3 regions of the Devosia sp. P2_G7 genome follow, and region 1 is predicted to be linked to each of the others. Evidence: predicted binding sites of a transcription regulator. Region 1 holds the regulator's gene; each other region holds the start of a gene.
The links. The regulator LexA, encoded in region 1, represses DNA repair genes until DNA is damaged. The targets are predictions, from matches to a motif close to TGTTCNNNNTGTGTTCNG.
Positions count from the first base shown of each region.

Region 2: a site for LexA is predicted at 5,309-5,326, ahead of uvrA (excinuclease ABC subunit UvrA). Genes of this name have one in related genera too.
Region 3: a site for LexA is predicted at 5,956-5,973, ahead of ruvC (crossover junction endodeoxyribonuclease RuvC). Genes of this name have one in related genera too.

Region 1 is NZ_JBFUFI010000003.1:310,938-318,418, forward strand. Features, by position in the region: gene AC1DWU_RS07710 (tripartite tricarboxylate transporter permease) at 1-157, opposite strand, end outside; gene AC1DWU_RS07715 (tripartite tricarboxylate transporter TctB family protein) at 157-711, opposite strand; gene AC1DWU_RS07720 (Bug family tripartite tricarboxylate transporter substrate binding protein) at 720-1,670, opposite strand; gene AC1DWU_RS07725 (ABC transporter substrate-binding protein) at 1,880-2,944, opposite strand; gene AC1DWU_RS07730 (response regulator) at 3,034-3,705, shown strand; gene AC1DWU_RS07735 (sensor histidine kinase) at 3,705-5,075, shown strand; gene AC1DWU_RS07740 (hypothetical protein) at 5,131-5,685, opposite strand; gene lexA (transcriptional repressor LexA) at 5,982-6,704, shown strand; gene AC1DWU_RS07750 (2-dehydro-3-deoxygalactonokinase) at 6,978-7,481, shown strand, end outside.
Region 2 is NZ_JBFUFI010000016.1:30,740-38,220, reverse strand. Features, by position in the region: gene AC1DWU_RS21320 (ester cyclase) at 78-569, shown strand; gene AC1DWU_RS21315 (glutathione S-transferase family protein) at 686-1,333, shown strand; gene AC1DWU_RS21310 (DUF1127 domain-containing protein) at 1,429-1,578, opposite strand; gene AC1DWU_RS21305 (hypothetical protein) at 1,787-1,933, opposite strand; gene uvrA (excinuclease ABC subunit UvrA) at 2,153-5,041, opposite strand; gene AC1DWU_RS21295 (single-stranded DNA-binding protein) at 5,441-5,938, shown strand; gene AC1DWU_RS21290 (class I SAM-dependent methyltransferase) at 6,078-6,524, opposite strand; gene AC1DWU_RS21285 (sensor domain-containing diguanylate cyclase) at 6,660-7,481, opposite strand, start outside.
Region 3 is NZ_JBFUFI010000005.1:88,018-95,498, reverse strand. Features, by position in the region: gene AC1DWU_RS10075 (cation:proton antiporter) at 1-62, opposite strand, end outside; RNA gene ssrS (6S RNA) at 156-312, shown strand; gene AC1DWU_RS10065 (5-formyltetrahydrofolate cyclo-ligase) at 332-928, shown strand; gene AC1DWU_RS10060 (TIGR00282 family metallophosphoesterase) at 925-1,740, shown strand; gene AC1DWU_RS10055 (hypothetical protein) at 1,737-2,537, opposite strand; gene AC1DWU_RS10050 (YebC/PmpR family DNA-binding transcriptional regulator) at 2,792-3,541, shown strand; gene AC1DWU_RS10045 (VOC family protein) at 3,829-4,203, shown strand; gene AC1DWU_RS10040 (GGDEF domain-containing protein) at 4,200-4,973, opposite strand; gene AC1DWU_RS10035 (GGDEF domain-containing protein) at 5,086-5,862, opposite strand; gene ruvC (crossover junction endodeoxyribonuclease RuvC) at 6,016-6,519, shown strand; gene ruvA (Holliday junction branch migration protein RuvA) at 6,516-7,133, shown strand; gene AC1DWU_RS10020 (AbrB/MazE/SpoVT family DNA-binding domain-containing protein) at 7,187-7,481, shown strand, end outside; gene AC1DWU_RS10015 (PIN domain-containing protein) at 7,480-7,481, shown strand, end outside.

The DNA of each region.
Region 1 (7,481 bases):
ACGTCACCGGCAGAAGCAGCGCGACCGTGGTTGCGGGGCCGATGCCGGGCAGTACGCCGACCGCGGTACCGAGCGTTACACCGACCAGCGCGTACAGCAGGTTGATCGGCTGCACGGCCACCGCGAGGCCCTGCCAGAGCAGCATGAACGTATCCATCAGGCAAAGCTCCGGAAGAAGCCGAGAATGCTGGTAACGACCAGCGTGACGAACTGCACCAGCGTCTGCAGGACACCAGTCAGCGCCGCCTCGAGCGGGCCAGCCGGCAGGGTCAGCGACAACCCGCGGGCAAAGATCAGCCAGACGATGCCGGCGATCAGGATGCCGGCGGGAATGGAGAGCCACAGCCGCCGCGCGCCGAAGCCGCGCGCCGTCATCCCGAACAGGATGCCGGTGGCGATCGAGAAGCCGGTGAACTTGATCAGCACCATCTGTGCCACTAGCCCACCGACGATCCACAGTACCGGCGCGATATCCTGCTCGTCGCGCTCCGGGAAGCTATGCCGATACGCCGCAATGACGGTGAAGACGGCAAGGACGGCGAGACAGAAGGCGATCACGTAGGGAATAGTCTGAGGGCCGATGCGGGCGTAGGCGCCGCCGCTGCCCAGCCGCGAGGCATCCCACGCGACCAGCAGCGCGAGAGCCAGCAGACCCGCAGCGATGACCAGCGCCGCCCAGTCCGGGCGGCGCTGCTTGTTTGCCTGAGCCATGGGCTCGATCATTGCACGAGACCGACGTCCTTGAGAATTGCCTCGGTGGAGGCGATCTCGGTGGCCAGCTGGGTCTTGAACGCGTCGGCAGGGAGGTAGGTGTTGTTCCAGCCCTTGGTCTCGAGGATCTTCTTCCACGATTCCGAGTTCACCATCTTCTCGATGTCGGCGCCAATGGCAGTCGTCTGCTCGGCACTGAGGCCGGGACCAGCCCACACGCCGCGCCAGTTCTGCACGACGAGATCGACGCCGCCTTCCTTGAAGGTCGGGCCGTTGATGATCGCCACCTTCTCAGGCGCCGATACACCGATGACGCGCAGCGCGCCGGCCTCGACCTGCGACTGGAACTCGCCATAGCCGGAGATGCCGACCGTCACCTGGTTGCCGAGCACTGCGGCGAGCGCTTCACCACCGCCCGAGAAGGCGACGTAGTTCACCAACTTCGGATCAACGCCGACGGTCTTGGCGAACAAGCCCGCCGCGATGTGGTCGGTGCCACCGGCCGAACCACCGGCCCACGACACCGCGCCCGGATCGGCTTTCAGCTTGGCGACAAGATCGGCCAGCGTCTGGATATCGGACGCTGCCGGCACCACGATCACTTCGTACTCGCCGGTCAGCCGCGCGATGGGGGTCACCGCATCGAGCGTCACCGGCGCCTTGTTGGTAAGGATGGCGCCGACCATCACGTAGCCGCCGACGATCAGCTTTGACGGATTGCCATTGGCTTCCTGCACGAACTGAGCCAGCCCGATGGTGCCGCCGGCGCCGGGTACATTGGTAACCTGGACGTTGCCGGAGATGCCTTCGGCAGTCATCGCCTCCTGCATCGAGCGGGCGGTCTGGTCCCAGCCGCCGCCAGGCGCGGCAGGCGCCATGATCGAGTAGTCGGCGGCAAACGCCGCTGTGGGCAGCGCCAGGGCGCCGGCCAGCAGGGCAGTCGCTACGAGATGCTTCATTTGTTGTCCTCCATTGCGGTCGAAGCGTTGCCGACCGGCGTTATCTCAACCTGGGGGGAATGCCCCGCGATGAAACACCGCGGGCTGCCGCGCGGTTGCGGCAACGCTGATCAAAACTGCGGGGTCCTCCCAGACTCCTCAGCCGGACGCTCTTACGCCTCGGCTAGTGTGGACCAGACCACACGAAGCTGTCGCGAACCTGTCGCGGCCTATTGGATGCTGAGTGCGTCGTTCCAGCGCCGGATCAGCCGGGCCCGTTTCACCTGGTCGAGATAGACCATCAGCCCGGGGCTGACAGGCACCGGGCGGAGCTGGTTGCCTAGCGCCTGCTGCATGGCGTTGGCGGTGTTGTCGCCGGTGACATTGGGGTTGAGCGCCGCGATCTGCAGCTGCTGCGCCATGATCGTCTGCCCCTCGGCCGACATGAAGAACGCCAGGTACCGCCGGCCGAGATCGGGATTGGCCGAGGCCTTCGGCACCAGCCCGATGCGCGACGTGACGATGGTGTAGTCGGCGGGGAGAATGATGCCGAGATCTGGGTTCCGGGCGGCAGCCTCGGCGGCGTAGGAACCGAGGATGTTGTAGCCGAAGACGAACCGGCCATCGGCGACGCGGTCGACGATTGCCGAGGTGGTCGAGTAGAGTTTTACGCCGGCCGCGCCCATGGCCCCGACAAGCGTCCAGAGGTCGGAATACTGCTCCTGGTCGCGCGAAAAGAACATGAACCCGACGCCGGATCGCTCGATGTCGTAAGTGCCGATCCGGCCGTGGATCGTGTCCGCATTGGCCTTGAGGTACTGGATCAGCTCCGCCCGCGTCGAAGGTGGCTTCGATCCGGCAAAGCTCGGCTTGTGGTAGATGAACACCGCCGGCTCATAGGTCAGCGCGTAGGCCGTGTTGCGCCAGTTGGCCCAGCGCGGCCACGTGGCAGACAGCGGCAGGCTGCTCTCCTGCGCATAGCCGTCGTTCGCGAGCTTGACCTGCAGGTCCATCGACGAGGAGAACGCGAAATCTGCGGTGGGCGCACCGGCATCGGTCTCGGCCACCACGCGATCGTAGATGTCGACGGTCTGCAGGTCCTCATAGGCCACTGCGATGTCGCGGTTGGCGGCCTGGAACGCCGCGATCATCGGCCGCGCCAGCGGCTCGTCGAGCGACGAGTAAACCGTGACAGTCCGGTTGCCGACCGCATCGTCGAGCGCCGGATAGACCTTCGCCTCCTGGGCGAAGGTGGGCGTTGCGACGAGGACGAGAATGGCGAGAAGTCGGAGCATTTCCGGACCATGCCCGCTCCCCTGCCCGCTCCACAAGGGCTATGGGCAACGCCGCGCCGTCAAACTACCGTGCGGTCGGGGAGCCAATAATGCGCATCTTAGTGGTCGAAGACAACCGGACCCTGGCCGACGGCCTTGCCGTCGTCCTGCGGGTCGCCGGCTACGCGGTGGATGTCGTTCATGACGGCATCTCCGCCGATGCCGTGCTGTCGACGGAAACATTCGATCTCGTCGTGCTCGACCTCAGCCTGCCCGAAATGGACGGGCTCGACGTCCTGCGCCGCATGCGGGCCCGTCGCAACGCCTCCTCCGTACTGATCCTCACCGCTCGCGGCGCCCTCGACGAGCGGGTGCGCGGCCTCGACCTCGGTGCTGACGATTACATGACCAAGCCGTTCGAAGTGTCGGAACTGGAAGCGCGCATCCGCGTGCTGCTGCGCCGGCAGGCCGGGCTGCACAACTCGAGCATCGCCTTCGGCAACATCGAGCTCGACACCGTGTCGCGCACCCTCTCGGCGTTTGGGCAGACCCTCGACATGCCGGCGCGCGAACTCAGCGTGCTTGAGACCCTGCTGCGCAAGGCCGGCAAGGTGGTCGCCAAGCAATCGATCATTGAATCGCTGGCCGCCTTCGACGATGACCTCAGCGAGAACGCCGTCGAACAATACATCTCGCGCCTGCGCCGCCGGCTCGCTCCCTATGCGCTCACCGTGCGGGTCGCCCGCGGCCTCGGCTATTACCTCGATCGGATCGCCGACTGATGGTGCGCCCCTACTCGCTGCGCCGGCGCCTGCTGCTGTGGCTGATGATCGCGTTGCTGGCTGTCGCCGCGCTCGCGGTGGTCGATACCTGGCGCGAGGCCAAGGACACCGCAACCTCGCTCTCGGACCGCGTCCTCGCCGGCTCTGTCCTCGCCATCGCCGAGCGGGTGATCGTCACCGAGGATGGCGCGCTCGAGGTCGACGTGCCCTATGTCGCCCTGGAGATGCTGACTTCGGCGGCGCAGGACCGGGTCTTCTACCGCGTCGACGGTCCGGAGGGCTTCATCACGGGCTATCAGACCCTGCCGACCTCTGATGCAGCGACGGCCGACATCGCCTATTCGGACGCCAGCTTCCGTGGTGAGCCGATCCGCGTGGCGGTGCTGCGACGCGCGGCATCCTCCGGCGTCAGCGCCATCCCGTTCACGGTCACCGTCGCCGAGACCACCATCGCCCGCACGCAGTTGACCCAGACCCTGCTCCTCCGCTCTGCCATTCGCCTTGCGCTGCTCATCCTCGCCGCCGCGGTGATCCTCTGGCTGGCCGTCGGTTTCTCGCTCGCCCCGCTCTACCGCCTCCGCGATGCCATCTCGCGGCGGGCCCTCGATGACCTCAGCCCCATCGAACAGGAGGTTCCCCGCGAGGTGCAGGGCCTGGTCGACACGATCAACTCGTTCATGACGCGGCTGTCGTCAGCTCTCGATGCCCTGCGCCATTTCACCGGCAATGCCAGCCATCAGCTCCGCACGCCGCTCACCATCATCCGCACTCAGTTGGCGCTGGCGCTCCGCGCCGATAGCCCTGCCGCGGCACGGGAGGCGGCCCGCACCGCCGACGCCGCGGTGGTGCACGCCGAGCGCGTCCTCGCGCAACTGCTGCTCCTCGCCAGGATCGACGAGGCTGCGTCCGATCGGCTGCAGTTCCAGGTTGTCGATCTGTTCGAGCTCGCCCGGGAGCGCACAGGCGACTATGTCGTCCGCGCCCATGCCGCCGACATCGATCTTGGCCTCGAGGGCGAAGGACCGGCGCTGGTCCGCGGCGACCCGATGCTGCTCGGTGAACTGCTGAGCAACCTCATCGAGAACGCCATCGCCTATGCTGGACCCGACGCCGAAGCGACGGTTCGCGTCACCACAGGGGACGGCGTGGTGGTGCTGCAGGTAGCCGACACCGGCAACGGCGTCGCCGCCGAGCAGCTGGCGGCAGTGCGCAAACGCTTCAGCCGCGGTAACAGCGACAAGCCCGGAGCTGGCCTCGGGCTGTCCATAGTCGAAGAGATCGCGGGTCTGCTCGGTGGCGAACTGACTGTCGCATCGCAGCCTGGCAAAGGTTTCAGCGTGCAGCTTACCCTACCCGCCGAGCCGCAATAATCCGGCGGCGGCGCGCGTCGACCAATGCGCCGCCACGCGCCAGTGAATCCCGTCGTCAGTGCACGGGGATCATCAGGTGGGCATAGGGAGTGTTGGGCCACATCACATAGGGCTGGGTGTGGTCGGGATGCTCTTCCTTGGGATAGCCGGCCAGCATCTCGTCTGCGACGTTGAAGATCATGACGTGCGGCCCGTCGACCATCCACTCGTGGCCAGCGGGCGGCGCGGTCGCGAACGGATCCATGTTGTCGGGCGCCGACTCGCCCTGCAGCATGTAGCCGAAACCGACCACACCCTCGGGTGGGTCCTTCTTCTCGCTATATGCCGTCAACCACGCCATGCCTCCGGCATCGACGCATATTGGATCATTGGTGGGCGAAGCCAGGTTGTCCGGCATGCAGGTAAAGCCGTTCGTTCCCTCCTTGAGCGTCTTCATCTGCATCTGAGCATCGAAGTTCACGACCGTGGCATTCTGGCCCACCGCCACCGGCGCTGCCGACAGCGCGTTGGCGACCAATTCCGCATCGGTCATTTCGGCCGCCACGGTGGGGCTGAGCAAGATCCCCAGGATCATTGCGGATATGGCATAACGGCTTGATTTCATAGACATGTTTTCCTCCTCAGAAACAGTCCAGTTCACCGGCCCGTGGAAACGAGCACAGCTCCAGCTGAGAAGGTTGGGGTGTGCGGGTTCGACACGCCAATCTCTCGACGGTATGCCCTGGTGGACAGCAGGTCAACGAAACGCAAGGCCCCGACGTCGAGAGGATTTAGCGGCCACACGTCCTCTCTTTCGGCGCGCCAGGGGCGCCATCGTAACGCAATATTCATCGTCCGATTGCAGAACATAACTGGAACACGTATAATACGTTCAGTCTTTGTTCCGATTCTGCTCACGGGGCCGCCATGCTGACGCGCAAGCAACACGAACTTCTGATGTTCATCCACGAGCGGATGAAAGAATCCGGCATCCCACCCTCGTTCGACGAGATGAAGGATGCGCTCGATCTTCGCAGCAAGTCGGGCATCCACCGGCTGATCACTGCGCTCGAGGAGCGCGGCTTCATCCGGCGCCTGCCCAACCGAGCCCGGGCGCTCGAGGTGATCAAGCTACCGGACTCGATGAATCCATCGCTCGGCGGCCGCAAGGCGCGCTTCGAGCCGAGCGTCATCGAGGGCAATCTTGGCCGGGTCGCGACCCCGCCGGCACGCCCCGCGGCGCAGGTGGCCAACGCCGACGCCTACCGCGCGGTCACCGTCCCGGTGATGGGCCGAATCGCCGCCGGCACTCCGATCGAGGCCATCCAGACCCACAGCCATTCCATCATGGTGCCGCCCGAGATGCTCGGTGCGGGTGAACATTATGCCCTGGAAGTGCGCGGCGATTCGATGATCGATGCCGGGATTTTCGATGGCGACACCGTGCTCATCAAGAAACAGGAGGCGGCTTCGACCGGTGAGATCGTCGTCGCCCTCGTAGATGACGAGGAGGCGACGCTGAAGCGGCTGCGCCGTCGCGGCAACTCGGTAGCGCTCGAGGCCGCCAACCCAGCCTACGAAACCCGCATCTTCCCGCCCGACCGGGTGAAGGTGCAGGGTCGCCTGGTTGGCCTGCTCCGCAAATACTGAACTCCTGACCTGCCGCCAATCGGGTCTCCGGGCCGGCTGCCTCAGCCGGCCCCTTTTTCTTATGAATCCGGACGCTGCGGACAACAATTGCACTAGGGCTGGGCTGGCAAAGACGTTACGTTCCGCGCCGCTGGCAGCAAGTGGCGCATCGGATCTGAAGCGCCGCCTGCAAGCGGCTTTCGCGATCATACCAGGAGAGTGGACCACCTTCCCGATTGCGATGTAGCGGCATGGCTTGATGCGCGGCAAACTGGCGGCGCAAGGGAGAGGGTTTTGGCAGGACAGGTCGAATGGGTCGCCGTCGATTGGGGCACCTCCAATCTGCGGGCATGGGGAATAGATTCCGCCGGTGAGATCGCCTTCTCCCGCTCGTCGCCGGACGGCATGGGTCGTCTCAGCCGCGAGCAATATCCGGATGTGCTGACCTCGCTGCTCAACGGCGTCGCCGATGACGTCGAGGACGTACTGATCTGCGGCATGGCCGGCGCGCGGCAGGGCTGGATCGAGGCCCCCTATCTCGACGCCCCCGCCGAACTCGGTCGCATCGCTGCCGGCGCCGTTGCGCCCGACATGGCCGGCCCGCACACCCCGCGCATCCTGCCTGGCGTCTGCCTCCGCGATCTGGGTGCGGAGGACGTGATGCGCGGCGAGGAAACCCAATTGCTTGGGCTCTCGGCACTGATCCCCAACTTCTCCGGCCTCGCGGTTATGCCGGGCACCCACAGCAAGTGGGCGCTGCTTTCCGGCACCAAGCTGGAGCGCTTCTCCAGCGCTATG
Region 2 (7,481 bases), on a different contig from region 1:
CGCCCCCCTCGGCGACACGTTTCCCACCTGTCACGGTCCGGTCCTGGGCAGTGTGCACCAAGCGTAGGGAGGCCCACATGAATAGAATGTTCGTTGGTTTTGTCGCCCTCGGGGCGATTGCCCTGACTGTCTGGCCGGTGTTTGCGGATGATGCTGCCAACGAGGCACTCGCCCGGCGGTTCTACACCGAGTTCAATGCCCGGAATTTCGCTGCCTTTCCGGAATTCATCGCCGCTGATGTCGTCGATCACACCGCCGGACCCGGCATGGCGGCGGGCGTCGAGGGGCTGACGAAGGAGCTTCAGGGCTTTGCCACCGCCTTCTCCGACATGAAGATCGAGAACGAGCTGGTGCTGGTGAGCGGTGACTACGTGACCGTGGTCTCCACGGCCAAGGGCACCAATGACGGGGCGATGATGGAGATGCCCGCCACCAACAAGCCGGTGGACTTCAAGGCGATCGACGTCTGGCTTGTCCGTGACGGCAAGCTCGCCGAAGTCTGGCACGTCGAACAGTTGCTGCAGATGATGACTCAGATGGGTGCAATGAGGCCCCCGGCGGCGAACTGAGGCTGCGAGGCGCAGGCCTGCGAATGCCCATGAGCGGCTCGGTCGCGCTGCTCTTGTTTTGTGATTGGACGCCGGATAGCTAGCGAGGCAGGACCACGCAGCTTTCTGGAGACGCCATGACCATCACGCTTTGGGGACGCCTGAGTTCGGGCAACGTGCAGAAGGTGGTGTGGGCGTTGGAGGAGCTCGAACTGCCCTACACGCATGTCCCGCTCGGGGGCAGCTTCAAGGGCAACGACACGCCGGAATATCTGGCGATGAACCCCAACGGGCTGGTGCCGACGCTGCGCGACGGCGACCTGACGATGTGGGAGAGTCACGCGATCGTCCGATACCTCGGCGCCGAGTACGGCAGTGGCCTGTTGTTCCCGATGGAGGCGCGGGATCGAGCGGTCGTCGACCAATGGACGGATTGGACGGCAACGACGTTCCAGCCGGCCTGGATCGGACTTTTCTGGCTGAAAGTGAGGACGCCTGTCGCGCAGCAGGACCCTGCGGCTATCGCCAAGGCTTTCGCGGCTTCGGTGAAGTGCTTTGGCATGCTGGAGGGGCGGCTGAGCCAGGTGCCGTATCTCGGGGGCGAGGATCTCACCTATGCCGATATCGTCGCCGGTGCGGCGATGTTCCGCTGGTCGACCATGGCGATCGAGCGGCCGTCGCTGCCGCATGTCGAAGCGTGGCACGCCCGGCTCAACGAGCGCGCGGCGTTCCGCAAGGCGATCAACGTGTCATATGAGGAACTGGTGGGGCGGCTGGCGTTCTAACGCGAACGGAGCCCCAGAAAGGCTGAACGCCCGCTTCTATCAGGAAGCGAGCGTTCTAGGATGCCGGCGTCGAACACGAACCAGAAAGCGAACCGTTAGATGGTGCGCGCATGGTCGCGGGCGATACGCTGGATGTCGGTACGAGTGATGCCGAGATCGCTCAGCTGACGGGTGTCGAGAGCGTTGAGCTCACGGACGGTCTGCTGATAAGCGGCCCACTTCTTCAGCGTGGTGCGAATACCCATTTGGAAGTCTCCTTTCGTTTACGAGGACATAGATAGTCCCGTTCACGGGGAACGAGCAGATGGAGATGTTCGAGTACAGCTATGCGATTAGCGCATGGCATTAACCGCTCACGTTCATTTGCGATTCAGGTTCGCGGCCGCGCCAAGGCAAGAAAATGGCCGCCGGGCACACGGCGGCCATTCTCGAATGGTTAGCGACGAATGAAGCTCAGCGGTCGAACAGCCCGCGGGTCATCTTCTGGAAGTCGGCGCCCGAAAGCCCTAGGGCGTCACGGATCGTGGGGACATCCATCTCCCGCAGCGTCTGCTTGATGTCGACCAGCCGCTTCATGCGCCAGACGGCTCGAACAAACATGGCGTTCTCCTTTTCGGATCACCACGAAAGTAGCATGAGCCGATTTGCGCGAAGGCACATGCAGCGAGTTTTCAGTGCCGACATGCGTCACGCGCATGGCAAATTCATTCTACTGTCATGATCGCAGCCGCCAACGGCGGCAACAAACGACAGCGGCGCTGCCATAGCGCGCCGCTGGTTTGCCACTGAGATGAACGGCACACGACCGCTAGCTGAACGCTATTCCGCTGCAGTGCGCTGCGGGCGGCGCTCCATGACTTCCTTGAGGAAGCGGCCGGTGTGCGAGTGCTTGTTCGCGGCGATATCCTCGGGGGTGCCGACGCCGACCACCTGGCCGCCGCCGTCGCCGCCCTCGGGCCCCATGTCGATGACCCAGTCGGCGGTCTTGATGACCTCGAGATTGTGCTCGATCACCACCACGGTGTTGCCGGTGTCGACGAGCTCGTGCAGCACTTCGAGCAACTTGGCGATATCGTGGAAGTGGAGGCCTGTCGTCGGCTCGTCCAGCATGTAGAGCGTGCGCCCGGTGGCGCGTCGCGACAGTTCCTTCGAGAGCTTGACGCGCTGCGCCTCGCCGCCTGAGAGGGTCGTTGCCGGCTGGCCCACCTTGACGTAGCCCAGCCCAACGCGCTGCAGCGTCGCGAACTTCTCGCGGATCGACGGCACGGCGGCGAAGAAATCGACGGCCTCATCGATGGTCATGTCGAGCACGTCGGCGATCGACTTGCCCTTGAACTGCACTTCGAGCGTCTCGCGGTTGTAGCGGTGGCCCTTGCAGACTTCGCAGGTGACATAGACGTCGGGCAGGAAGTGCATCTCGATCTTGATGACGCCGTCGCCCTCGCACTTCTCGCAGCGGCCGCCTTTCACGTTGAACGAGAACCGGCCCGGGCCATAGCCGCGCGCCTTGCTCTCCGGCAGGCCGGCGAACCACTCGCGCATCGGCGTGAAGGCTCCGGTGTAGGTGGCTGGGTTGGAGCGCGGGGTGCGCCCAATCGGCGACTGGTCGATGTCGATGACCTTGTCGAGGTGCTCGAGCCCGGTGAGATGGTTGTGCGGCGCCGGGTTGACGCGCGCGCCGTTCAGCCGGCGGGCGATGGCCTGGTACATGGTGTCGATCATCAGCGTCGACTTGCCGCCGCCGGAGACGCCCGTGATGGCGACGAAGTTGCCCAGGGGCACGTCGACCGAGACGTTCTTCAAATTGTTGCCGGTGGCGCCGTCGATGTGGAGCTTCTTGGTCTTCGATTGCTTCCGGCGCTCGACCGGCATCGGGATCATCATCGCGCCCGAGAGGTACTGGCCGGTGATGCTCTTGGGGTTGCTGATCACCTGCTGCGGCGTGCCTTCGGCGACGATGTGCCCACCATGGACGCCGGCACCGGGGCCGATATCGACCACGTAGTCGGCGGTGAGGATGGCGTCCTCGTCATGCTCGACGACGATCACCGTGTTGCCGATGTCGCGCAGCCGCTGCAGTGTCTCTAGCAGCCGGGCATTGTCGCGCTGGTGCAGCCCGATCGAAGGCTCGTCGAGCACATAGAGCACGCCGGTGAGGCCGGAGCCGATCTGGCTGGCGAGGCGGATGCGCTGGCTTTCACCGCCCGACAGCGAGCCGGAGTTGCGGGCCAGCGTCAGGTAGTCGAGGCCGACGGCGTTGAGGAAGCCCAGGCGCTCGCGGATCTCCTTGAAGATGCGCTCGCCGATCTGGTTCTGCTGCTCGGTGAGGCGGCTCGGGAGTTCGGTGAACCACTCAGCGGCGGCCTTGATCGACTTCTCGCTGACCTGTCCGATATGCAGGCCGTCGATCTTTACCGCCAACGCTTCGGGCTTCATGCGGTAGCCGTTGCAGGCGAGGCAAGGCGCCTGCGACATGTAGCGCTCAATCTCCTCGCGCATGCCAGCGCTCTCGGTCTCCTTGTAGCGCCGCTCCAGGTTGCCGATCACGCCCTCGAAGGGCTTCGTGCTCTTGTAGGTGCGGAGGCCGTCGTCATAGACGAAGTTGATCGGCGTCGAGCCGGTGCCGAAGAGGATCGCGTGCTGCACTTCGAAGGGCAGCTCTTCCCACGCGGTGCCGGTCGAGGCGCCATAGTGCTTGGCCACGGCCTGCAGCGTCTGCAGGTAATAGGGCGCTGATGTCTTAGACCATGGCAGGATGGCCCCGTCGCGCAGCGAAAGGCTGACATCGGGGACGATCATGTTCGGGTCGATCTTCTGCTCGGTGCCCAGACCGTCGCAGACCGGGCAGGCGCCGAACGGATTGTTGAACGAGAACAGCCGCGGCTCGATCTCGGGAATGGTGAAGCCCGAGATCGGATCGGCGAACTTTTCCGAGAAGATCAGCCGCTTCGGGGCGCCGTTCTCGTCAAGTTCGTCGGCGAACTCGGCGAAGGCGATACCGTCGGCGAGCTTCAGGGCGGTCTCGAAGCTTTCAGCGAGGCGGGTAGCGATGTCGGGGCCGACAACGAGTCTGTCTACAACGACTTCCACGTCATGCTTGATCTTCTTGTCGAGGTTGGGCGCGTCCTCGATGTCGTGGAACTCGCCGTCGATCTTCACGCGCTGAAAACCCTTGCGCATCAGATCGTTGAGCTCGCGCTTGTACTCGCCCTTGCGGCCACGGGCGATCGGCGCCAGCAGGTAAAGCCGCGTTTCCGGCGGCTGCGCCATGACGATATCGACCATCTGGCTGACGGTCTGGCTCTGGATAGGGAGGCCGGTGACCGGCGAGTAGGGGATGCCAACGCGCGCAAAGAGCAGGCGCAGATAGTCGTAGATCTCCGTGACAGTTCCAACGGTAGACCGTGGGTTTCTGCTGGTCGTCTTCTGCTCGATCGAGATGGCCGGCGACAGGCCGTCGATCTGCTCGACATCCGGCTTCTGCATCATCTCGAGGAACTGGCGCGCGTAGGCGCTCAGCGACTCCACATAGCGGCGCTGGCCCTCGGCATAGATGGTGTCGAAGGCAAGCGACGACTTGCCGGAGCCCGATAGCCCGGTCATCACGATTAGGCTGTCGCGGGGCAGCCTCAAGTCGATGTTCTTGAGGTTGTGCTCCTTGGCGCCCCTGATGACGAGATCGCGGTTCGGATTAGGTCTATCGGCCATCAAAGACTTCCACTTGACGAGGGCGAGCGAACATAGTGCCGCTTTGTGCCAAATCGTGTCAGGGTTTCAAAAAAGAGGGGCTAGGCCGCACATCTGGGTATCCGGCGCCCGACTTGCAACTTAACCACGCCGCAACGGTTCCTGTCACCACGACCGTTCGACATCCCGCTCAAACGTGATGTGAACATAAGCGGAACAAACCAGAGTCGGTCAAGACCGCTGCTGATGGAATCTATTCGCCGCACGCTTGACAAACCGGCTGACGAGTAGAACATAAAGAGAACGGACGAAACTGTGGGCGAGCGGCGAATGTCGCGCGCGCCGTCCGGACGATAGCGGTAGGATACGCGCCGGAGTTTCTCCCGAGCGCGTATCCGGGAAAGTTGAAAGGAAAGTGCCATGGCTGGCAGCGTGAACAAGGTCATCCTCGTCGGTAACCTCGGCAACGACCCGGAAGTGCGGAACCTGCCGTCGGGCGGCAAGGTGGTGAACCTGAGCGTCGCGACCTCCGAACAGTGGCGCGACAAGAATTCCGGCGAGCGCAAGGAGCGCACCGAGTGGCACCGCGTGGTGATCTTCTCGGAAGGCCTGGTGCGCGTCGCCGAGCAGTACCTGAAGAAGGGCGCCAAGGTGTACATCGAGGGCCAGTTGCAGACCCGCAAGTGGCAGGACCAATCCGGCCAGGACAAGTACTCGACCGAGATCGTGCTGCAGGGCTTCAACTCGACCCTGACCATGCTCGATGGCCGCGGCGAAGGCGGCGGCGACAGCGCCGGCGGCTTCTCCAGCCCGCGCGAGTCCTCGTCGTTCGGTGGCCCGCCAGCCCGCCAGGAGCGCCGCCCGAGCTCGGCTCCGGCGTTTGAGTCCGGCGGCATGGACGACGACATCCCGTTCTGAGGCGGCGCCGGACTACAGGCGTAGCATCGGACGTGAGGTTGAAACGGGTCGCCCAGGCGGCCCGTTTCGTTTTGTGGGAAGCTCCAGGACTATCTCGGCGCGATGCTGGCCCAGATCACCAGGGTCCTGACCGTGTAGATCAGCTGGCCCGCTGCGGCGTAGGGAGCGAGAAGCTCAGCGAGTTCGGCGTCGAACGCTGCTGTCCGATCGCCGAGCTTCGAGTAGGCCCAGGTGTCGCGCGAGTGCTGGCACTTGATGAAACCCTCGACGCTCCAGGAGCCGCGTGCAGCAGGAGCTTTGGGAACAGCCGGTCGTGATCCATCCAGTGGATGCTGGCGGCGGCAACGGTGAGGTCGAAGCGCCGGCCGTCGAGCGGCGCTTCTTCGGCGAGGCCTTGCACCCAGTGAAGGTTCGGCGCCCGGCCGCCGGGCAGGGTATGTCCGAGTGCGATCATGTGCCGCGAGGGGTCGACGGCAACCACATCGGCGAAGCACCGGGTCAGTGGGCGGGACACCTTGCCCGGACCGCAGCCGATATCCAGCATCGCGTCATGCCGAGGCGCCAGCTGGTGCAGCTTCTCGAACACCGCTTCAGGGTAGGGCGGGCGATAGGGGTAGGTCGACGACCTCGCGTTCCTCGAATGATGCCCCGGGACGATCGTTCATCAGCTGCCTCCAACCAGTCGACAGCATAACAAGCGATGGTGCCGGATCGACGACGCTTAGCCGGCCAGCCGTGATCTCACCCGTCTCGGCGCGGCGACGCTCTGGTTGCGGCCCTGGGATTTGGCGTCGTAGAGGGCGAGGTCGGCGGTGCTGATCACCCAGGAGCCGTCATGGACCGCGTCCTCGTCGCGCGAGTCGATCGTGGCGACGCCAATGCTGATGGTGGCGACGCGCCAGGGCAGGTTGCGCTCGTGCGGGATGGCCAGCGACTGCACCTGCCGGCAGAGCTCGGTGGCGATGGTGCGCGCGGCGTCGGCGTCGGTGTCGGGGAGAAGAAGCGCCAACTCCTCGCCACCATAGCGGGCCGCCAGATCGCTGGGGCGTCGGGCGGCCATGGCGACCACCGCGGCAATGGCCTTCAGGCAGGCGTCGCCCGCGAGGTGGCCGTGGTCGTCGTTGAAGCGCTTGAACCGGTCGGCATCGATCATCAGCAGAGACAGCGGTGAAGCGAGGCGGCTGGCGCGGGCCACTTCACGGGTGAGCGCGGTATCGAAGGCGCGACGGTTGGCAATGCCGGTGAGCCCGTCGCGCATGGCGAGGCTTTCGAGCTTCAGTTCGAGGCGCTTGCGTTCGCTGATATCGCGGGTGACACCGACCACCGATACGCGCTCGGAGCGTTCGGCCGCGATCCGCAACGAGGTCTCGAGCCAGATCTCGCGGCCATCCCGGTGCTGCACCCGGAAGGCCACGGTCTCCTGTTCGGAGAGCCCTTTGCGCAACCGCTCTGCAGCGGCCTCAACCGCGGGCCGGTCGAGAGGGTTCACCACCTCGAAGGCGTTCTTGCCCAGCATCTCCGCGGGCAGGTAGCCGGTCAGGCG
Region 3 (7,481 bases), on a different contig from region 1:
CGTTCGGCGATAATGGTGACCGCTATGGCTGCGATCATCACCAAGAGGATCTGTGAAACCATGCGTCGCCCCTGTGCCCTTGCCCGCCTGATATAGGCGGGGACGTGGAAAAGGAAAGAAGCGCTTGGCGTTGGCGCGCTGTGCACCCTATATTGAATGGGCTGCCCGGTGCGTGTTGGATCTTATTTCCCTGGGGCCGTACTGATCCTTAAGGGAGCTGTCACCGTTCGGACCCGTGGGTTCGGACACACGGCGCCCACCTACGTAAGTAGGTTCCCAGGATCTGTATCCCACGGCCAGGGCGGCACCTAATTCTTCGCCAGAAAGCCCCATGAGCGACGCAAAGATCGAAGAGGCGAAAGCGGCGCTCCGAGCCGTAGCGCACAAGAAGCGAGCGGCCTTCCATCCGTCCCTGCGCAACGAGGCGGCCCATGCGGCCATGCTGCATTTCTTCGATGCCGTGCCCATCGAGAAGGGCGAAGTGGTCGCAGGCTACTGGCCGATCCGTGACGAGATGGACGTGAAATCGGTGGTGGCCCGGCTGATGGATGCCGGCCAGCCAGTGTGCCTGCCGGTGGTGCTGGGCGACGAGCAGCCGCTCGAGCTTCGGCTCTGGGAAGACGGCGCGCCGCTTTACGAGGCCGGTTTCGGAACGCTCGCCCCTGCGGAGGAAGCGCCGCGCGCCGCGCCCGACGTCATCCTCATGCCGCTCCTCGGCTTCGACAAGCACGGCACCCGCCTTGGCTACGGCGGTGGCTATTACGACCGGACACTGGCCGCGCTGCCGAAGCGGCCAAGGCTCATTGGCTTCGCCTTTGCGCTGCAGGAGGTGGATCTGATCCCGCGCGAGGCGCACGATGTGCCGCTCGACGCTATCGTGACTGAACAGGGCGTCCGCAACTTCGACAAAAAGGCGCCGGTTACGTGAGAGTCCTGTTCCTGGGCGACGTGGTCGGCAAGTCCGGCCGGGACGCCGTTTCCGACCGCCTTGCCGGGCTGGTCGACAAGCACAAGTTCGATTTCGTGGTGATCAACGGCGAGAACGCCAGCCATGGGCGCGGGCTGACCGAAGGGCACTTCGCCGAGATCAAGGCAGCCGGCGCCGACGTCGTGACGCTGGGCGACCACGCCTTCGACCAGCGCGACACACTGACATACATCGCCCGCGAGCCGACGCTGCTGCGGCCGCTCAACCTCGCTCCGGGCACGCCCGGACGCGGTGCCAATCTCTATGAAAGCCGCGCCGGGCACCGGGTGCTGGTGATCAACGCGCAGGGCCGGGTGTTCATGGATCCGGTCGACGATCCATTCCGCGCCGTCGAGGCTGCGGTTGCCGCCTGTCCGCTCGGCGAGCAGGCCGATGCGATCATCCTCGATTTTCACACCGAGGCGACCTCGGAAATCCAGGCGATGGGGCACTTCCTCGACGGCAAGGTCAGCCTTGTCGTCGGCACCCACACCCACATCCCAACGGCCGATCACCGCATTCTCAAGGGCGGCACGGCGCTGATGGCCGATGCGGGCATGTGCGGCGACTATGACTCGGTGATCGGCGTTGAGGTCGACGAACCGCTCAACCGCTTCCTCACCGGCATCGCCACCGGCAGGTTTACCCCGGCGGATGGTGAGGCGACGCTGAGCGGAGTCGCAATCGAGACCGATCCGAGGAACGGTCTCGTCGCCAAGCTGTTTCCCGTGCGGGTCGGTGGGTCGCTGGCCCAGGCAGAGCCGGCGTTCTAGGGAGCAGCGGTCAGATACAGTTTGCACGTCCAGTTTTGCGGCTTCGGGAACAGATTGTAGGCGGCGTAGTAGTCACCAACCGGGATTTCGTTTTCGAGGGTGATGGTCAATTCGGTCCCGTTGGGCAGCGTAAGATGTATCTGGGTGCCGACCGGCCAAGAATCTGGTCCGAGGTTCTGGATGTCGACGCCCCACAGTGATGCGTCGTCGTTCGTGGGACGAAGCTGACACGTCGTCTCGGCGTCGAGAATGACGGGTGGCGCCGGGTCACCTTCGCCGGTCGGCAGATCCGGCATTGGGCCGGGCGGCTGCGCGTCGCCTCCATCGGGTGCTTGATCGCTTCCGTCAGGATCTGGCGTCCCTTCGTTTCCCTTGTCTTCGACTGGCGTGACTTTCATCGAGCATGCAGCGCCCTCGGGCAGTTCGCCGAGCTTCACCGGAACGCCGATCGACTGCCCGGGCTGCCAGTCCGTATCGAGCTTGAACAGCTTCTGGATGTTGCCTGGCTGCAGGTAGAGCGTCACTACCGTTCCCGCCGGGATCACCTTGCCGGTGCCGTTGACTGCAAGGATCGCCGGACCGTCGTGACCCTGCTTGATCAGGCACCGGACGCCCTCGGTGGACTTGGGCAGGCGCGGCTCTTGTCTAGTTTCGGTAGCGCCGGAACCGCTGCTGTCGTCACGTTCGACGACCGGCCGCTCCGGTCGCGTATCGCGGGTTTGTGCAAATGCCGGCGCCGTGCCCGCCGTGAGGAGCGCTGCCATGGCTACGAGCGAAAATCTCTTAAATGCGTCCATCTCTAGTTCTCTCTGCTTGCGGTCCCAATACCGCGCTGATGAGCGCTAGATGCCAGTGAACGACTGAATGTGCGGTGATATCCGCATTTATCGCGGGTTCATATTCAAGTTATCGCTGAAATGGCGGAAACTGTCACGCATTGCCTTGGATCGGGCGAGATGCTCGGCCGGCTGTCACACGGCCTTTATTTTCGCCGCCGCCGCCCCTATAACCGCCCACCACCATTGCCACACATGCCAACAGGGGTGACCGCATGGCCGGCCATTCGCACGCCAAGAACATCATGCACCGCAAGGGCAAGTCCGACGCGGCTCGCTCGAAGGTGTTTTCGAAACTCGCTCGTGAAATCACCGTGGCTGCCAAGCTCGGCGTGCCGGACCCGGCGTTCAATTCGCGCCTGCGCCTCGCAGTCAGCAACGCTCGCGCGCTGTCCATGCCGCGCGACAACATCGAGCGCGCTATCAAGAAGGCGAGCGGCGCCGACACCGAGAACTACGAAGAGATCCGCTACGAAGGCTACGGCCCCGGCGGCGTTGCCGTCATCGTCGAGGCGCTGACCGACAATCGCAACCGCACCGCCTCGAACGTGCGCTCGACCTTCTCCAAGAATGGTGGCGCACTGGGGGAAACCAACTCGGTCGGCTTCATGTTCGATCGCGTCGGCGAAATCTTCTACCCAGCCACCGCCGGCTCGGAAGACAAGGTGATGGAAGCTGCCATCGAGGCCGGCGCCGACGACGTCGAAAGCGACGAAGAGGGCCATTGGATCTACACCTCGTTCGAGGCGCTGAACGAGGTCGCGGCGGCGCTCGAGAAGGTGTTGGGCGAGGCAGAATTGGCCAAGTTCATCTTCAAGCCGCAGAACGAAGTGCCGGTGGACGCGGAAAAGGGTGCGACGCTGCTCAAGCTGATCGGCATCCTCGAAGAGGACGACGATGTGCAGAACGTCTATGCCAACTTTGACATCAGCGACGAAGACATGGCCAAGATCGACGCCGCCTAAGATCGACGCGTGAGCGTTTGACAAATCCGGGCCTGGGCAATAGTTCAGGCTCGTTACGCCGAAAAAACGTAGGCCGGTTAAGGTGAGTCCGGCCCTCCCGCGAGGGAGATTGTCCCGCCCAAAAGGCGAAGGACCCACGGCAAGCCGACGAGCGCCCGATCCCCGGGTGCCCGCTGCTTGTTGGGATATGGGTCGATGAGATTTCACCGCCAGCTTCATGCCCTGAGCCGCGTGCGCCTCGAGACCGGTCGTTCGACCGTTTCCTTCGCAACCATCAGGACATCATCATGCAGTTCAATCACGCCAATTTCGCCGTCGCTGACGTAGGCGCGGCGGCCGAGTTCTTCGCCCGGCATTTCGATTTCACCGTCGTCGGCGAAGCGCACGACAACTTCGCCGTCATGGAGGGTGAGGGCGGGTTCGTCCTCAACTTCATGGCATCAGGCAAGACCGAAGCCACCTACCACAAGAACTTCCATGTCGGCTTTTTCGTCGGCAGCGTCGCCGAGGTGCGGCTGAAGCATGCCGAACTCGTCGATGCCGGCTACGGTCCGGGCGACGTGCAACAGTTCAATCGTGGCGGCAGCCGGACGACGACGTTCTACTGCCAGGCCCCCGGCGGCTTCCTCGTTGAAGTCGCAACGACGGCTGCGGACGACTAGGCCGCTGCAGCGGGCAGCGTCTCGTAATGCGAGATGGACGCGACTGCGGTGCAGTTGCGTCCGTTCTGCTTTGCCGCATAGAGCTGTTGGTCGGCTAATCGGAACAACTCGGTGAAGGGCAGGGAGCGGTCGTAGACCGCGCCGCCCACGCTCACCGTCAACTGGTAGGGCTTCCCGTCGGGGGCGAACCTGGCTTCGCAGACCGCGAGGCGAAGCCGCTCGGCAACGGCCTCGGCGATCAGCAGCGTGGTGCCGGGCAGGTAGACGGCAAACTCCTCGCCACCGATGCGTCCGACGAGATCGGCAGCGCGCAGCACACTGCGCACCGATTTGGCGATCAGCCGCAGCGCGGCGTCGCCGTGGTCGTGGCCGTAGGTATCGTTGATCGCCTTGAAGTTGTCGGCATCGATAACGAGCAGGGTGCCGCGCATGCCATCGTCGGCGAAGCGGCCATCGGCCAGCGCTTCCTCCACTTCACGGGTGAAGGCACCACGGTTCAGCAGCTCGGTTAGATTGTCGGTCGCCGCATGGTGGCGCAGCAATTCGTGGGCGATGGCGAGCTCACGCAATTTGCTCAGCAGGAAGAACAGCATGGGGATGGCGAGGCCCATCGGCACGAACACGTCGAGGGCGATCGACCAGCGGAGCGACTCGGGGCTGAGATTGTGGAAATTGAAGGAATCGACGAACAGCGCGACTGCAATGCAACCGATCGTGCCCAGCGCTGTCCAGAGGAAGACGCGGCCCCAGCCGCTGGGCGAAAAATCCAAAGCTCGCGTTCCTTCAGCACTTCTGCGCAGAAGCCGTGGAAGCTAGGCCGGGCGAGTTGAGATCGCCTCAAGCCGCTGGATCGGATTTTATCTATCGCCGGAATTTAGTGCTTCAGCGCACCGCAGCGTTCAGCGCGACGAGGTCTGGATCGACCTGTTTGCCGCCCAACTCGACACGATTGCGCCCGGTGTGCTTGGCCTCGTAGAGGCGGCGGTCGGCGATGCGGAACAAGTCTGAGAAGCCGGCGTCGCCTGAGCTTACGGCGCCGCCGATGCTGACCGAAAGGCGCTGCGCGACGCCTTCGGACGTGACGAACAGCGCATTGACGGAATCGCGGATGCGCTCGGCGGTGCGCTCGGCAGCGTCCGCTCCGGCGTCCCTGACGAAGACGCCGAATTCCTCGCCACCGATGCGCCCGACCAGATCGCCCTCGCGCACGCTGTCGCGGATGGCGCGAGCGATCAGCTGCAGCACCTCATCGCCGCGCTCATGGCCGAAGCGGTCGTTGATGGTCTTGAAGTGGTCGGCATCGATGACCAGCAGCGCTGCGCTACCGTTCATCCCGCTGAGGCTCGCGCCGACGCGCGAGGTGAAAGCGCGGCGGTTGAGGCAGTCGGTCAGCCAGTCGGTGGAGGCAAGGGTCTCCAGCCTGCGGTTGGCCTCTCTCAGCTGCGCCGACCGGATCTGGAGGAACAGCAGGATCGGGCCACCCAAAGCGGTCGGCATCCCGAGGGCGAGGACGGTGCCGACATCATTCATGCCCTGGTTCAGGGACATCATGACGAGGTTGGAGATCACCCAGGACCCTACCGTCGAAGCGATGAGGATCAGGGTCGTGCGCCGCCAGACGATGCCCCATGCCGACTGCGGCAATACCAACCTGTTCATCCCGCGACCCCCGAGCGAATGCGCATGGCTTAAGGGGCAATGCTTGAATGCGAATTAATGCGGCCGGCAGGAATGCCGGCAATTCCCCCAGGGTGTTTCCGTTTCGTTCACAAAGCGCTTGGTAGGATTCATCACCTGCCCTAAAGCTTCAGAATGGCGGAAACAGTGCGAATCATCGGGATAGATCCGGGGCTGCGGCGCTGCGGCTGGGGGGTGATCGAGAGCTCGGCCAACCGGCTGGGCTTCGTTGCCTGCGGCACAATCACGCCGCCCACCGAGGGCTCGCTGGCCGACCGGCTGGTCGAACTGCATCGCGGCATCACGTCCGTGCTTGATGAATACGCACCGGAAGAGGCCGCGGTCGAAGAAACGTTCGTGTCCGCCGGCGCGCGCTCGGCGCTGCAACTCGGGCAGGCACGCGGCGTGGTGCTGATGACGCCGGCTTTGCGCGGGTTGCCGGTCGGCGAGTACGCCGCCAACCTGATCAAGAAGTCGGTCGTCGGCACCGGCCATGCCGAGAAAACCCAGGTGCAGATGATGATCAAGATCCTGTTGCCCACCGCGATCTTCAAGGGCGCCGACGCGGCCGATGCGCTGGCCATCGCCATCTGCCACGCGCATCACCGCGCCATCCGCAAGCTGAGTGTTCCTGCATGATCGGCAAGCTCAAGGGCCTCGTCGACGGGTTCGGCGACGACCACGTGCATCTCGACGTCAACGGCGTCGTCTACGAGACGTTCTGCTCGGCCAAGACGCTGGCGGCCCTACCGCAGGTTGGCCACGCTGCGGTGATCCATACCGAGATGATCGTCCGCGAGGATATGATCCGGCTCTACGGCTTCTTCACCGAAGCCGAGAAAGCCTGGTTCGGCACGCTGATGACGGTGCAGGGGGTCGGCAGCCGGGTGGCCCTCGCCATCCTATCGGTACTCACCCCATCCGAGCTCGCCAGCGCCATCGCGCTGCAGGACAAGGCGATGATCGGCCGCGCCAACGGCGTAGGTCCCAAGCTCGCCGTCCGCATCGTGACCGAACTCAAGGGCAAGGCCCCGGCGGTCGGTGCTATCGATGCCGGTGTGCTGGGCCTGCAGGCGGCACTTGGAGAGGGGGCTGCGGCCAGCAACGTCACCGATGCGGTCTCTGCCCTCACCAATCTCGGCTACTCGAGCGCGCAGGCCTCCGCTGCCGTGGCGCGGGTGGTCGGCCGCGACGGCGATGGGATGGCGACCGACAAGCTGATCCGGCTGGGACTCAGGGAATTGAGCAGTTAGCCTTGCAGTGCATAACATTCCTTACTACACTAAGAAAGTAAGGAGCACTCGCAATGTCTGGGAAATCACTGCCTGCAAGGACAAGGTACACCGGCAAGGTGACCAGCAAGGGTCAAACCACCGTCCCAAAGGAAGTGCGAGACTTTCTGGGCTTGGAAGAGGGGACGCAGATGGAGTGGATTCTGGACGATGGCAAAGTCACGGTGAAGCCGCGGAAGCTGCGGGCAGTCGACTTGGCTGGTATTCTAGGCCCGCCGCCCAGCGGCGACGTACACGTGACCGTTGAAGAGATGAACGAGGCCATTGGCGACGCAGTAGTGGAACGGTTCGAGCGTTCGACCCGGAGAT